Regions from separate parts of the Stutzerimonas sp. VN223-3 genome, predicted to be linked through region 2. Evidence: riboswitches for the same ligand, from Rfam matches in the RefSeq annotation. Region 2 holds a riboswitch; the other holds the start of a gene.
What was found. A riboswitch is a leader RNA that binds a small molecule or an ion and turns the genes downstream of it on or off. The one in region 2 is predicted to bind cobalamin.
Positions count from the first base shown of each region.

Region 1 (4,874 bases), on a different contig from region 2:
TCGCGCTGCCAGCCGGCGAACAACCGTCCCGCCAGCCACAGGCTGCCGTAGGCCGGCACCAGTGCCCAGTAGGCCGGCGACAAGCACCAGTCACTGATGCTGCCGCTGGCGAGAGAGCCGAAGTCCAGCGCGGATGCCACGGCGAACAGCAGCACGAACATCCAGCGCGAACGCAGGTAGAAGCCGGCCAGGAAGAAGATCGACCAGCTGGCGCTGGGCAGATTCTCGACGCTGGCGAAATGTTGACCACGTGTCATGGCCATCAGCAGGATCAGCGCGGCGCCTATTGCCAACTGGGCGCGTGTGGACAGGACGTGCATGGGGTTCTCCTTTGGGTTGCCGGTCAGAGAGCCTGGTAGCGCACGGTGAAATACACCGCGCGACCGGGCTGTTCGTAGGTTTGGGTGGTTTCGTAGTCGCGGTCGAACAGGTTCGCCAGCTTGACCTGCAGGCGCCAGGCCTCGTCGACGCGGTATTCGCTGCGTAGGTCCATCAAGGCGTAGCCGGGCATGCGGGACTCTTCAGTGTTGCTCGCCTTGTCGAAACGCTCGCTCACCGCGTACAGCGAGGCACCCAGGCCTATGGCGCCGAACTGGCGATCCAGGTCCAGGTTGAACTGACGCTTGGCGCGGCGTTGCAGCAGATGCCCGTGGTTGGCCTTGCTGCGGTCCTGTGGGTCCATGAAGGTCAGATTGGCGTTCACATCCCAGCCGGCCAGCACGGTGGCAACGGTGGTTTCAATGCCGCGAATGCGCGCCACGTCGACATTTTCCGGGCGCATGGGGCTGGTCCCAGCCCAGACGATCAGATCCTCGATCTGGTTTTCATAGGCGTTGACGCTCCAATCGCCCCAGCCGTGGCTACCTCGAATGCCGATCTCGTAGCTTTCCGACTCTTCCGGTTGGACGTCCGGGTTGCCGGCGGTAAAGGCGCCGGCCGGGTAGTACAGGTCGTTGAAGGTCGGAGCCCGGTAGGCGGTACCGTAGGCGGCGGTCAGCGTCAGCGCATCGCTCAATTCGAAGCTGTAGCCCAGGCTGCCGGTGTCGTGCGAACCGAAGAACTCATCGTCGTCGCGGCGTAGGCCAGCCTGCACGCCGTGACGACCGAAGGCGGCCTGATACTGGACGAAGTAGCCCTTGTTGTAGCGGCTGTCCTCGGCATAGTCATCGCTGCTGTCGATTCGATCGGTCTGGTAGTCCATGCCGAGGCTTAGCACCTGCGCCTCGCTGAAACGCAGGTCATTCTGCCAGCTCAGGCTGTCGCGGTGGGTGTCGAAGCGTGAATAGAAGTCGTCGTCCTGGAAGTTGTCTCCCAGGTCCTCGCTGTGCCCCGCCTGCAGGGTGATGTCCCAAAAGGCCAACGGCGAGAAGCGCGCACGGCCGCTGATCGCCTGCAGAGAGCCGTCGCTGTAGGCATCGCGACCGGTGGCGCCGCTGGTCGAACGGGTGTCGAAATCGCTGTGGTTCTCGCTCTGCAGCCAGCTGCCGTCCAGCTCCAGACCATTGTCGAAGCGATAACCGGCGCGCAGCAGTCCGGACAGCTCGCGGTAGCCGTCGGCATCCGGCTCGTAGGCATTGGGCGCGCTGCTACGGTAGGCGCGGGCGTTGATGCCGTCGGTGGACTCGCTGGCTACCCCGAGGTTGAACCAGCCATTGCCCTGGCTGCCTGCGACGCCGGCCGATCCGCTGTAGCTGGAGCGTGATCCCGCGCCCGCCGAGAAGTAAGGCTTGAAGCCATCGGCGCCGCCGCGGCGGGTGAAGATCTGGATCACCCCGCCCATCGCTTCCGAGCCGTACAAACTGGAGCGCGGCCCACGGACGATCTCGATCCGCTCGATCTGTTCCACCGGGATGCTCTGCAGCGCAGCACTGCCGGAGGTGGCCGAACCGACCCGGACGCCGTCAATCAGCACCAGCACGTGCTTGTCGCTGGTACCGCGAATGGACACCGAGGTGCTCTTGCCGCGCCCGCCATTGCTGGTGACGCTGACCCCGGCCAAACGCTGCAGCAACTCCGGCACGCTGCCGGCCTGCTGGCGTTCGATCTCGTCTCGGGTAATCAGGTTACTGGAAGCAATGGAGACCGGCGAATGGCCGGTCCGGCTGGCAGTAATCACCTGCTGGCCCAGCAGCAAGGCATCGCCGTGATTGGCCAGAACACAGGAAGGAAGGCCCAGCAGAACCACGGCCAGGGGAAGGGATTTGCGCATTGGATGAAGATTCTCCGTCGTGCCCGCCGCACGACATATGTCGATAAGGCAGACGGAGAATTCGAAAGGAGCGCAGGTGCAAGCAGCCGCACCCCAATCAGCGCCCGCCGCACTGCCGTGGAATGCGACAGGCCGGTCTCCGGGCTTGCGAGCGGTTGCCTTGCAGCATCCCGAAACCGCGCCTTCCCATGCCTATGGCACAGTGGCTTTGAGCGGTTTCTTATCTCGCCTACCGTTGCGGGGGCAGCGCCGGAATCTTCGTGAGAATGACCGGCTTCCCTGTTTCACCCAACTGGCTTTTCGCCAGGGGTACCTGAAGCAGCGCGGAGGTTAGTCCAAGGCCCTGCGCAGCGCAACTGGAAGCAGCGCTGCATGGTGTATCGGCGCCCTTGGGTGCAATTCGCCAGCAATTCACCGGAACGCTAAGCGCTGATCGGCTTCGAATGCAACAATGCGCCACTCGCACCCGGCCATCCCTAACGAGAAGACGCCAGCCAATGACGACCATCGTGCAGATCTCCGACACCCACTTCGGCACTGAGCAACCGGCAGTGGTGCAAGCCATGGAAGACCATGTGCGCGAGCATGGCGCCGACCTGTTGATCTTTTCTGGGGACATCACACAACGCGCCAGAGCTGGGCAATTTGCGGCTGCCCAGGCATTCGTCCAACGGCTGAAAGGTCATGGCATACCAGAAACGCTGGTCATCCCAGGCAACCACGACATTCCGCTGTACAACGTTTTCGCACGCTTTTTAATGCCCTATCGCAACTACCGCCAGCACTTTGGCCATGATCTGGAACCGACCTTCGAAAACGACGAAATGCTCGTGATTGGGCTCAATACCACCCACCCGCGGCGGCACAAAGACGGATTGGTAACCGCCGAGCAGGTGCAGGCGGTAGCACAACGTTTGAAGCAGAGCGACCCAAACAAGGTGCGTATTGTGGTGGCGCATCAGCCCTTCGGGGCGATGGTGCTAAGTGATCTGAGCAATCTGCAACATGGCGCCGATGCAGCGTTGCACTGCTGGGCAGATGAAGGGCTCGATCTGGTGATGGGAGGTCATATTCATCTGCCCTACGTGTTGCCATTGACCAAGCAGTACACCGGTCTGTCGCGGGAAATCTGGATGATCCAGGCGGGCACTACGCTGTCATCGCGCGTCCGCGGCACCTCGCCGAATTCGTTCAACCGCCTCAAGCTGCATCCCGGCGCAGACAAGAAAGCCTGCGTCGAACGCTGGGACCTGCTGGATGATCGCTTCGTGCTGGGCTCGCACTTCAACCTGCATTGGTAGAACGGCGAAGTCTCTTAGCCGTACTAATGCGCTACGGACATAAAGCCAACAGGATCAATTCATAGTCGCAGGCGCACCGGAAAGCTGGTGTCGAACTAGTGTCTCGGAGTAAACCCGGCTGGCTTGGTTGCCAGCCAGTCGACGAACGCACACAAGCGCGGATCGGCGAGCAACGCCTCTCGGCTGTTGTAAACAAGCGCCAACTCTTTCTCCGTGAAGAGCCGATGAATCTGGTTGTGGCAGGCCCGGCATACCCACAAGGTGGCCGTGATGCGCTCATCACGGGGAAAGCGCTTGCGCACGTAGGTTTTGCCGTGCAGCGCCTTGGGGATCAGATGATGGCGCGTCAAGGGTGCCTGGCGGCGACAAAGCTCGCACGCCTCGGGTTGGTCCGGCAGGCGGAGGATTGGCATGCTCAGCTGCCTTTTGATCGTCGAAACCTGGGCGCGGCGTCGGTCATCATCAACTCCTGCCAGGCACGTTGAGCCTCACGGATTGCGGGCAAGTTGCTCGCTGTCGAGGACGCGCTTGGCGCTGAGGTAGTTCTTCTGCCAGTAGCTATTGGAGAGGCTGTCCAGCCGCACTGTTCCGCCGCTGGAGGGCGCGTGGACGAAACGCCCGTTCCCGACGTAGATGGCTGCATGACTGACGCGGCGCCCACCACTGGTCGCGAAGAACAACAGATCGCCCGCCTGTAGCGCATCGCGCCTGACTGCAGCGCCGCGCATGGTGCTCATTTCGCGCGTGGTACGAGGCAGTGTGAGATCTGCCGCGCCGCGGAAGACGTAGCCAATCAGGCCACTGCAATCGAAGCCGCTATCGGGTGTGTTGCCACCGTAGCGATAAGGTGTGCCGACCAGCCCAAGAGCAGTGAACAGGACATCTTCAGCAGTACCTGGCAACTGCTGCGGCGCCGCAGGTGCTATCACGACCGGTTCAACGGGCTGCCGTCCGGCACAGGCTGTCAGCAGCAAAGCTGTCAGCAGAACAGTCGTGAGACGGGCCAGAAAGGGCATGGCAGAGCAGTCCAGGTAAATGAGCCATCACTCTGCCGGCATGCGCCGATGGATGCAACCCCCGGCGCAGCTCAACCTCGCCGATCAATGATGAACGGGAATAGAGCTCGAATCGTGAGCCAGAGCCAGCACGCGCTTGGCTTGCATGAAGCTGGCGCGCCAGTATTTGCTATCCAGGCTGTCGACGCGAACGCCGCCGCTGCGACTACTGGAGGAATGGATGAACTGGTCATCGCCGATGTAGATACCGGCATGGCTGACCCGGCCGCGACCGCGATTATTGAAAAAAACCACGTCGCCCGGTTGCAACTCGCTGCGTTTGATCTTCGGGGCGTCGAGGTTGATCAT
Region 1 covers NZ_RBEC01000003.1:227,196-232,069, forward strand. Annotated here, with positions in the region: gene D7241_RS16895 (hypothetical protein) at 1-320, opposite strand, end outside; gene btuB (TonB-dependent vitamin B12 receptor) at 344-2,209, opposite strand; cobalamin riboswitch at 2,322-2,541, opposite strand; gene D7241_RS16905 (metallophosphoesterase family protein) at 2,707-3,510, shown strand; gene D7241_RS16910 (hypothetical protein) at 3,606-3,923, opposite strand; gene D7241_RS16915 (C40 family peptidase) at 3,999-4,526, opposite strand; gene D7241_RS16920 (C40 family peptidase) at 4,611-4,874, opposite strand, start outside.
Region 1: linked by a shared signal. The riboswitch ahead of btuB (TonB-dependent vitamin B12 receptor) and the one ahead of D7241_RS14445 (TonB-dependent receptor domain-containing protein) in region 2 are both predicted to bind cobalamin.

Region 2 (4,874 bases):
GCTGGTTCACGATGACCTGCCGGCCATGGACGACGACGATCTGCGCCGCGGCCAGCCGACGACGCACAAGGCCTTCGACGAAGCCTGCGCGATCCTTGCCGGTGATGGCCTGCAAAGCCTTGCGTTCGAAGCGCTGGCAGCCGATGTACGCAATCCGCAAGACCCCGCGCTGCGCCTGGAGATGGTCACCAGCCTCGCTCGCGCAGCCGGCCCGGCCGGTATGGTCGGTGGGCAGGCCATCGACCTGGGTTCGGTGGGCCGCAAGCTCGACCGCAGCGCGTTGGAACTGATGCATCGGCACAAGACCGGCGCACTGATCGAGGCCAGCGTTCGTCTCGGCGCCCTCGCCAGCGGCCGTGCCGATGCCGAGAAGCTGGCCGCTCTGCAGCAATACGCGCAGGCGATCGGTCTGGCCTTTCAGGTGCAGGACGACATTCTCGACGTGGAAAGCGACACCGCCACGCTAGGCAAACACCAAGGCGCCGATATCGCCCGTGACAAACCCACCTACCCCGCGCTGCTCGGCATGGACGCGGCAAAGGCCTATGCGGTGGAGTTGCGCGATCTTGCACTCGAAGCCGTCGTTTCCTTCGGTAGCAGCGCCGAACCGTTGCGCCAGCTGGCCCGCTTTATCGTCGAACGCCGCAACTGAGCCACACGGATCGTTGCGCTGGCACGACCTGGCGGCAACCGTTGATGCTTGAGTCGTTCTTCTCGCTGTAACCATCGGGTAAACTGCGGCTCTTTTTTCAGCCAAAACGACTCGTTCGATGCCCAAGACGTTCCATGAGATTCCTCGGGTCCGCCCTGCAACGCCCGTTCTAGATCGCGCGGCCACTCCCGAGCAACTGCGCCGGCTGGGCGAAGCGGAACTTGAAGAACTCGCCAACGAACTGCGTCAGGACCTGCTTTACAGTGTCGGCCGCACCGGCGGACACTTCGGCGCCGGGCTCGGCGTGATTGAGCTGACCATCGCCCTGCACTACGTTTACGACACGCCCGGCGACCGTCTGGTCTGGGACGTCGGCCATCAAGCCTATCCACACAAGATCCTCACCGGTCGCCGCGAACGCATGGCCAGCCTGCGCCAGAAAGACGGTCTGGCAGCCTTTCCGCGCCGCAGCGAAAGCGAATACGACACCTTTGGCGTCGGCCATTCCAGCACCTCGATCAGTGCCGCCCTGGGCATGGCCATCGCTGCTCGCCTGCAGGGAAAAAAGCGCAAGTCGATCGCCGTGATCGGCGACGGCGCGCTCACCGCCGGCATGGCCTTCGAGGCCCTGAACCACGCCCCTGAAGTCGGCGCCGACATGCTGGTCGTGCTCAACGACAACGACATGTCGATCTCGCGTAACGTCGGCGGTCTGTCCAACTACCTCGCCAAAATTCTTTCCAGCCGCACCTATACGAGCATGCGAGAAGGCAGCAAGAAGGTCCTGTCGCGCCTGCCGGGCGCCTGGGAGATCGCCCGCCGTACCGAGGAGTACGCCAAGGGCATGCTGGTTCCCGGCACCCTTTTCGAAGAGCTTGGCTGGAACTACATCGGCCCCATCGATGGCCACGATCTGCCGACGCTGATCGCCACGCTGCGCAACATGCGCGACCTCGCTGGGCCGCAGTTCCTGCATGTGGTGACCAAGAAAGGCAAAGGCTTCGCTCCGGCGGAAGTCGATCCGATTACCTGGCATGCGATCAGCAAGCTGGACCCCGTCGGTGCTCCAGCGGCCCCTAAAAAGCCCAGCGGCCCGAAATACTCCAACGTCTTCGGCCAATGGTTATGCGACATGGCCGCCGCCGATCCGCGCTTGGCAGGCATTACTCCGGCCATGAAGGAAGGCTCCGACCTGGTCGACTTCAGCGAGCGCTACCCGGATCGCTACTTCGATGTCGCCATCGCCGAGCAGCACGCCGTGACATTGGCGGCCGGCATGGCCTGTGAAGGCGCCAAACCGGTGGTAGCGATCTATTCGACGTTCCTGCAGCGTGCCTACGACCAACTGATCCATGACGTCGCCGTGCAGAACCTGGACGTGCTGTTCGCCATCGACCGCGCCGGCTTGGTCGGCGAAGACGGCCCGACCCACGCTGGCAGCTTCGACCTGACCTATCTGCGCTGCGTCCCCGGCATGCTGATCATGACGCCCAGCGACGAGAACGAGATGCGCCGAATGCTCACCACTGGCTACCATTTCGAAGGCCCTGCAGCGGTGCGCTATCCGCGTGGTACAGGCCCAAACGCGACGATCGAGCCCGGCCTCGAACCGCTGGAAATCGGCAAGGGCGTCGTGCGCCGCGAAGGCAGCAACGGCGGCGGCCGTCGGGTTGCGCTGCTGGTCTTCGGCGTACAACTGCCCGAAGCCTTGCAGGTCGGCGAAAGCCTCGATGCAACGGTAGTCGACATGCGCTTCGTCAAACCATTGGACGAGGCGCTTGTGCGCCAGTTGGCCGACTCTCATGAACTGCTGGTGACCGTCGAGGAAAACAGCATCATGGGCGGTGCCGGCAGTGCTGTGAGCGAATTTCTCGCTGCCGAGAATTCGCAGACGCCGATCCTCCATTTGGGCCTGCCGGATTACTACGTCGAGCACGCCAAGCCCAGCGAGATGCTCGCGGAGTGCGGGCTGGACGCCGCGGGTATCGAGGCATCGATACGCGCACGCCTGGCGGCTTTGGGCGCGTAGCCTCAGAGCCATCACGTCGCCACGGATGGCTGCGAAGCGGGTTGCTCGCCTTTACTATGCTCGGTAGGTAAAGGGTTTGTGTAGGGTGGGCTTCAGCCCACCAATGCTTTGACAACCCTATGTGGCGGGCATCTGATTGAACTGCCGCGCTCGTTCAATAGTGAACGCAACCGCACCTCGATTCGGTGGGCTGAAGCCCACCCTACGCTCACCAATCCGCTAGCGCCGAAAGCCGCATCCAGACCCAAACGGTCTGCTCTGACCATCAATGCCTTACTCTGAGGCACCCCATTCTGCCGCTTGTCTTTCCCTCGTCCAGGCCGTAAGGTTCGCGCGTTTTTCCTATCCGCCCAGGTGTGCACGACCGCAAGGTCCGCATTAAACGGGAAGCCGGTGCGCTCGAACGAGCAAGGCCGGCGCTGCCCCCGCAACGGTAATCGACCGTGATCCACGGATCACCGCCCGCTCAACCGCCACTGTGCCCAGACACGGGAAGGCGAGCGCGGTGCGCGTCGAAAGCCCGGAGACCGGCCTGACGGATTCGACTGGTGTTGCGGAGGGCAGCACCGTCAAGCGCGGTCGCCTGTCATTACGCCCCTCGCTTGTTCCTGCCCTCCTCAAAAGCGATGAACTTTTGAGGATTGATTCTGATGAAACTGACCCGTCTTGCTTTGGCTGTGGCACTGCTGCCCGGCGTTCCGGCATTCGCCCAGACGCCGAGCCGCGAAGAGGCGCTGAAGCTCAGCGATACCGTTGTGTCCGCCAACCGTGTACCGCAACTGCGAACGCAGGCGGCGGCTGCAACGACCGTATTCAACCGCGCCGACATAGATCGCTTGCAGGTACGCAGCGTGGCCGAGCTGCTCGAGCGTGTACCCGGCGTCAACGTCGTACGCACCGGAGGTGCAGGGAGCCTTACCAGTCTGTTCGTTCGCGGCACTGCCAGCGGGCAGACGCTGATTCTGGTCGATGGCCAACGCATCGCCGCAGCGTCCAGCGGCACCAGCAGCCTCGAGTTTCTCAGCCCCGACCAGATCGAACGGGTGGAAGTCGTGCGCGGTGCGCGTTCCGCGCTGTATGGCTCCGACGCGATTGGCGGCGTGGTACAGATTTTTACTCGGCAAGGGAACGGTGCGGGGCTCAACCCTTATATGCGCCTCGGCGCGGGTAGCCATTCCACCTTCGAACGCAACCTGGGGTTGTCCGGAGGCAACGGCCAGACCCGCTTCAACGTCGGTGCCTCGCTGAACGAAACCGACGGCATCGACGCGACACGTCACGGTGACAGTCTGAACCGTGACGACGATGCCTATCGCAACCGCTCTCTCAGCGTGAACCTGGCGCATCGTTTCAACGAAACTCTGGAGGCCGGGGTAAGCGCGCTCGACCAGCGCGGCCAAATCGAATATGACGACGTCTTTGGTCCCTCCCGACCCACAACCGAGTTTCAACTCAGCACGCTGTCCGGTTTCGTCGACCTGCGGATCAACGACTATTGGAGCAGCCGCTTCGAGGCAGGTCATAGCGAAGACAAGCGCGACACCGGCAATGAGCTATCAGGTGCCACTGAGGACATGTTCTACAGCTTCGGCACTTATCGGGACTCGGCCAGTTGGGTCAACACGCTGACCCTCAACGACGATCATCAGCTCCTCCTCGGCGCCGATTGGTATGAAGACCGCCTGCATAGCACCATCGATTTTGTCGAAGAGTCGCGCTGGAACCACGCCGGATTTATCCAGCACCGTTACAACAGCTCCGCATTTTCTACCGAACTAGGGCTGCGGCATGACAAGAACCAGCAGTACGGCAGCGAGAACAGCTGGAATGCCGCCCTGACCGTACCTCTGGACCCACGCAACGATCTGATCGTCTCTTATAGCGAAGGCTTCCGCGCCCCGACGTTCAACGATCTCTACTATCCCGATGCGTGCTATTTCGGCACCTGTTTTTCCAGTGCGAATCCAGACCTTTCGCCTGAGCATTCCCGAAGCTATGAATTGCAATGGCGCAACCGCTATAGCGATAGCGGCTCGCTGGAACTGTCGATCTACCGTACCGACATCGAAGACGCCATCGTCTCGGACGCCAGTACCGGCTGGCTGCCCTACAACGTTCAGACGGCCCGCATCAACGGGTTCGAGGCCGCGCTCAGGCAGCAACTGTTTGGCTGGCAAACCGACCTTGCGCTCG
Region 2 covers NZ_RBEC01000002.1:1,255,457-1,260,330, reverse strand. Annotated here, with positions in the region: gene D7241_RS14455 (polyprenyl synthetase family protein) at 1-652, shown strand, start outside; gene dxs (1-deoxy-D-xylulose-5-phosphate synthase) at 771-2,681, shown strand; cobalamin riboswitch at 3,017-3,232, shown strand; gene D7241_RS14445 (TonB-dependent receptor domain-containing protein) at 3,332-4,874, shown strand, end outside.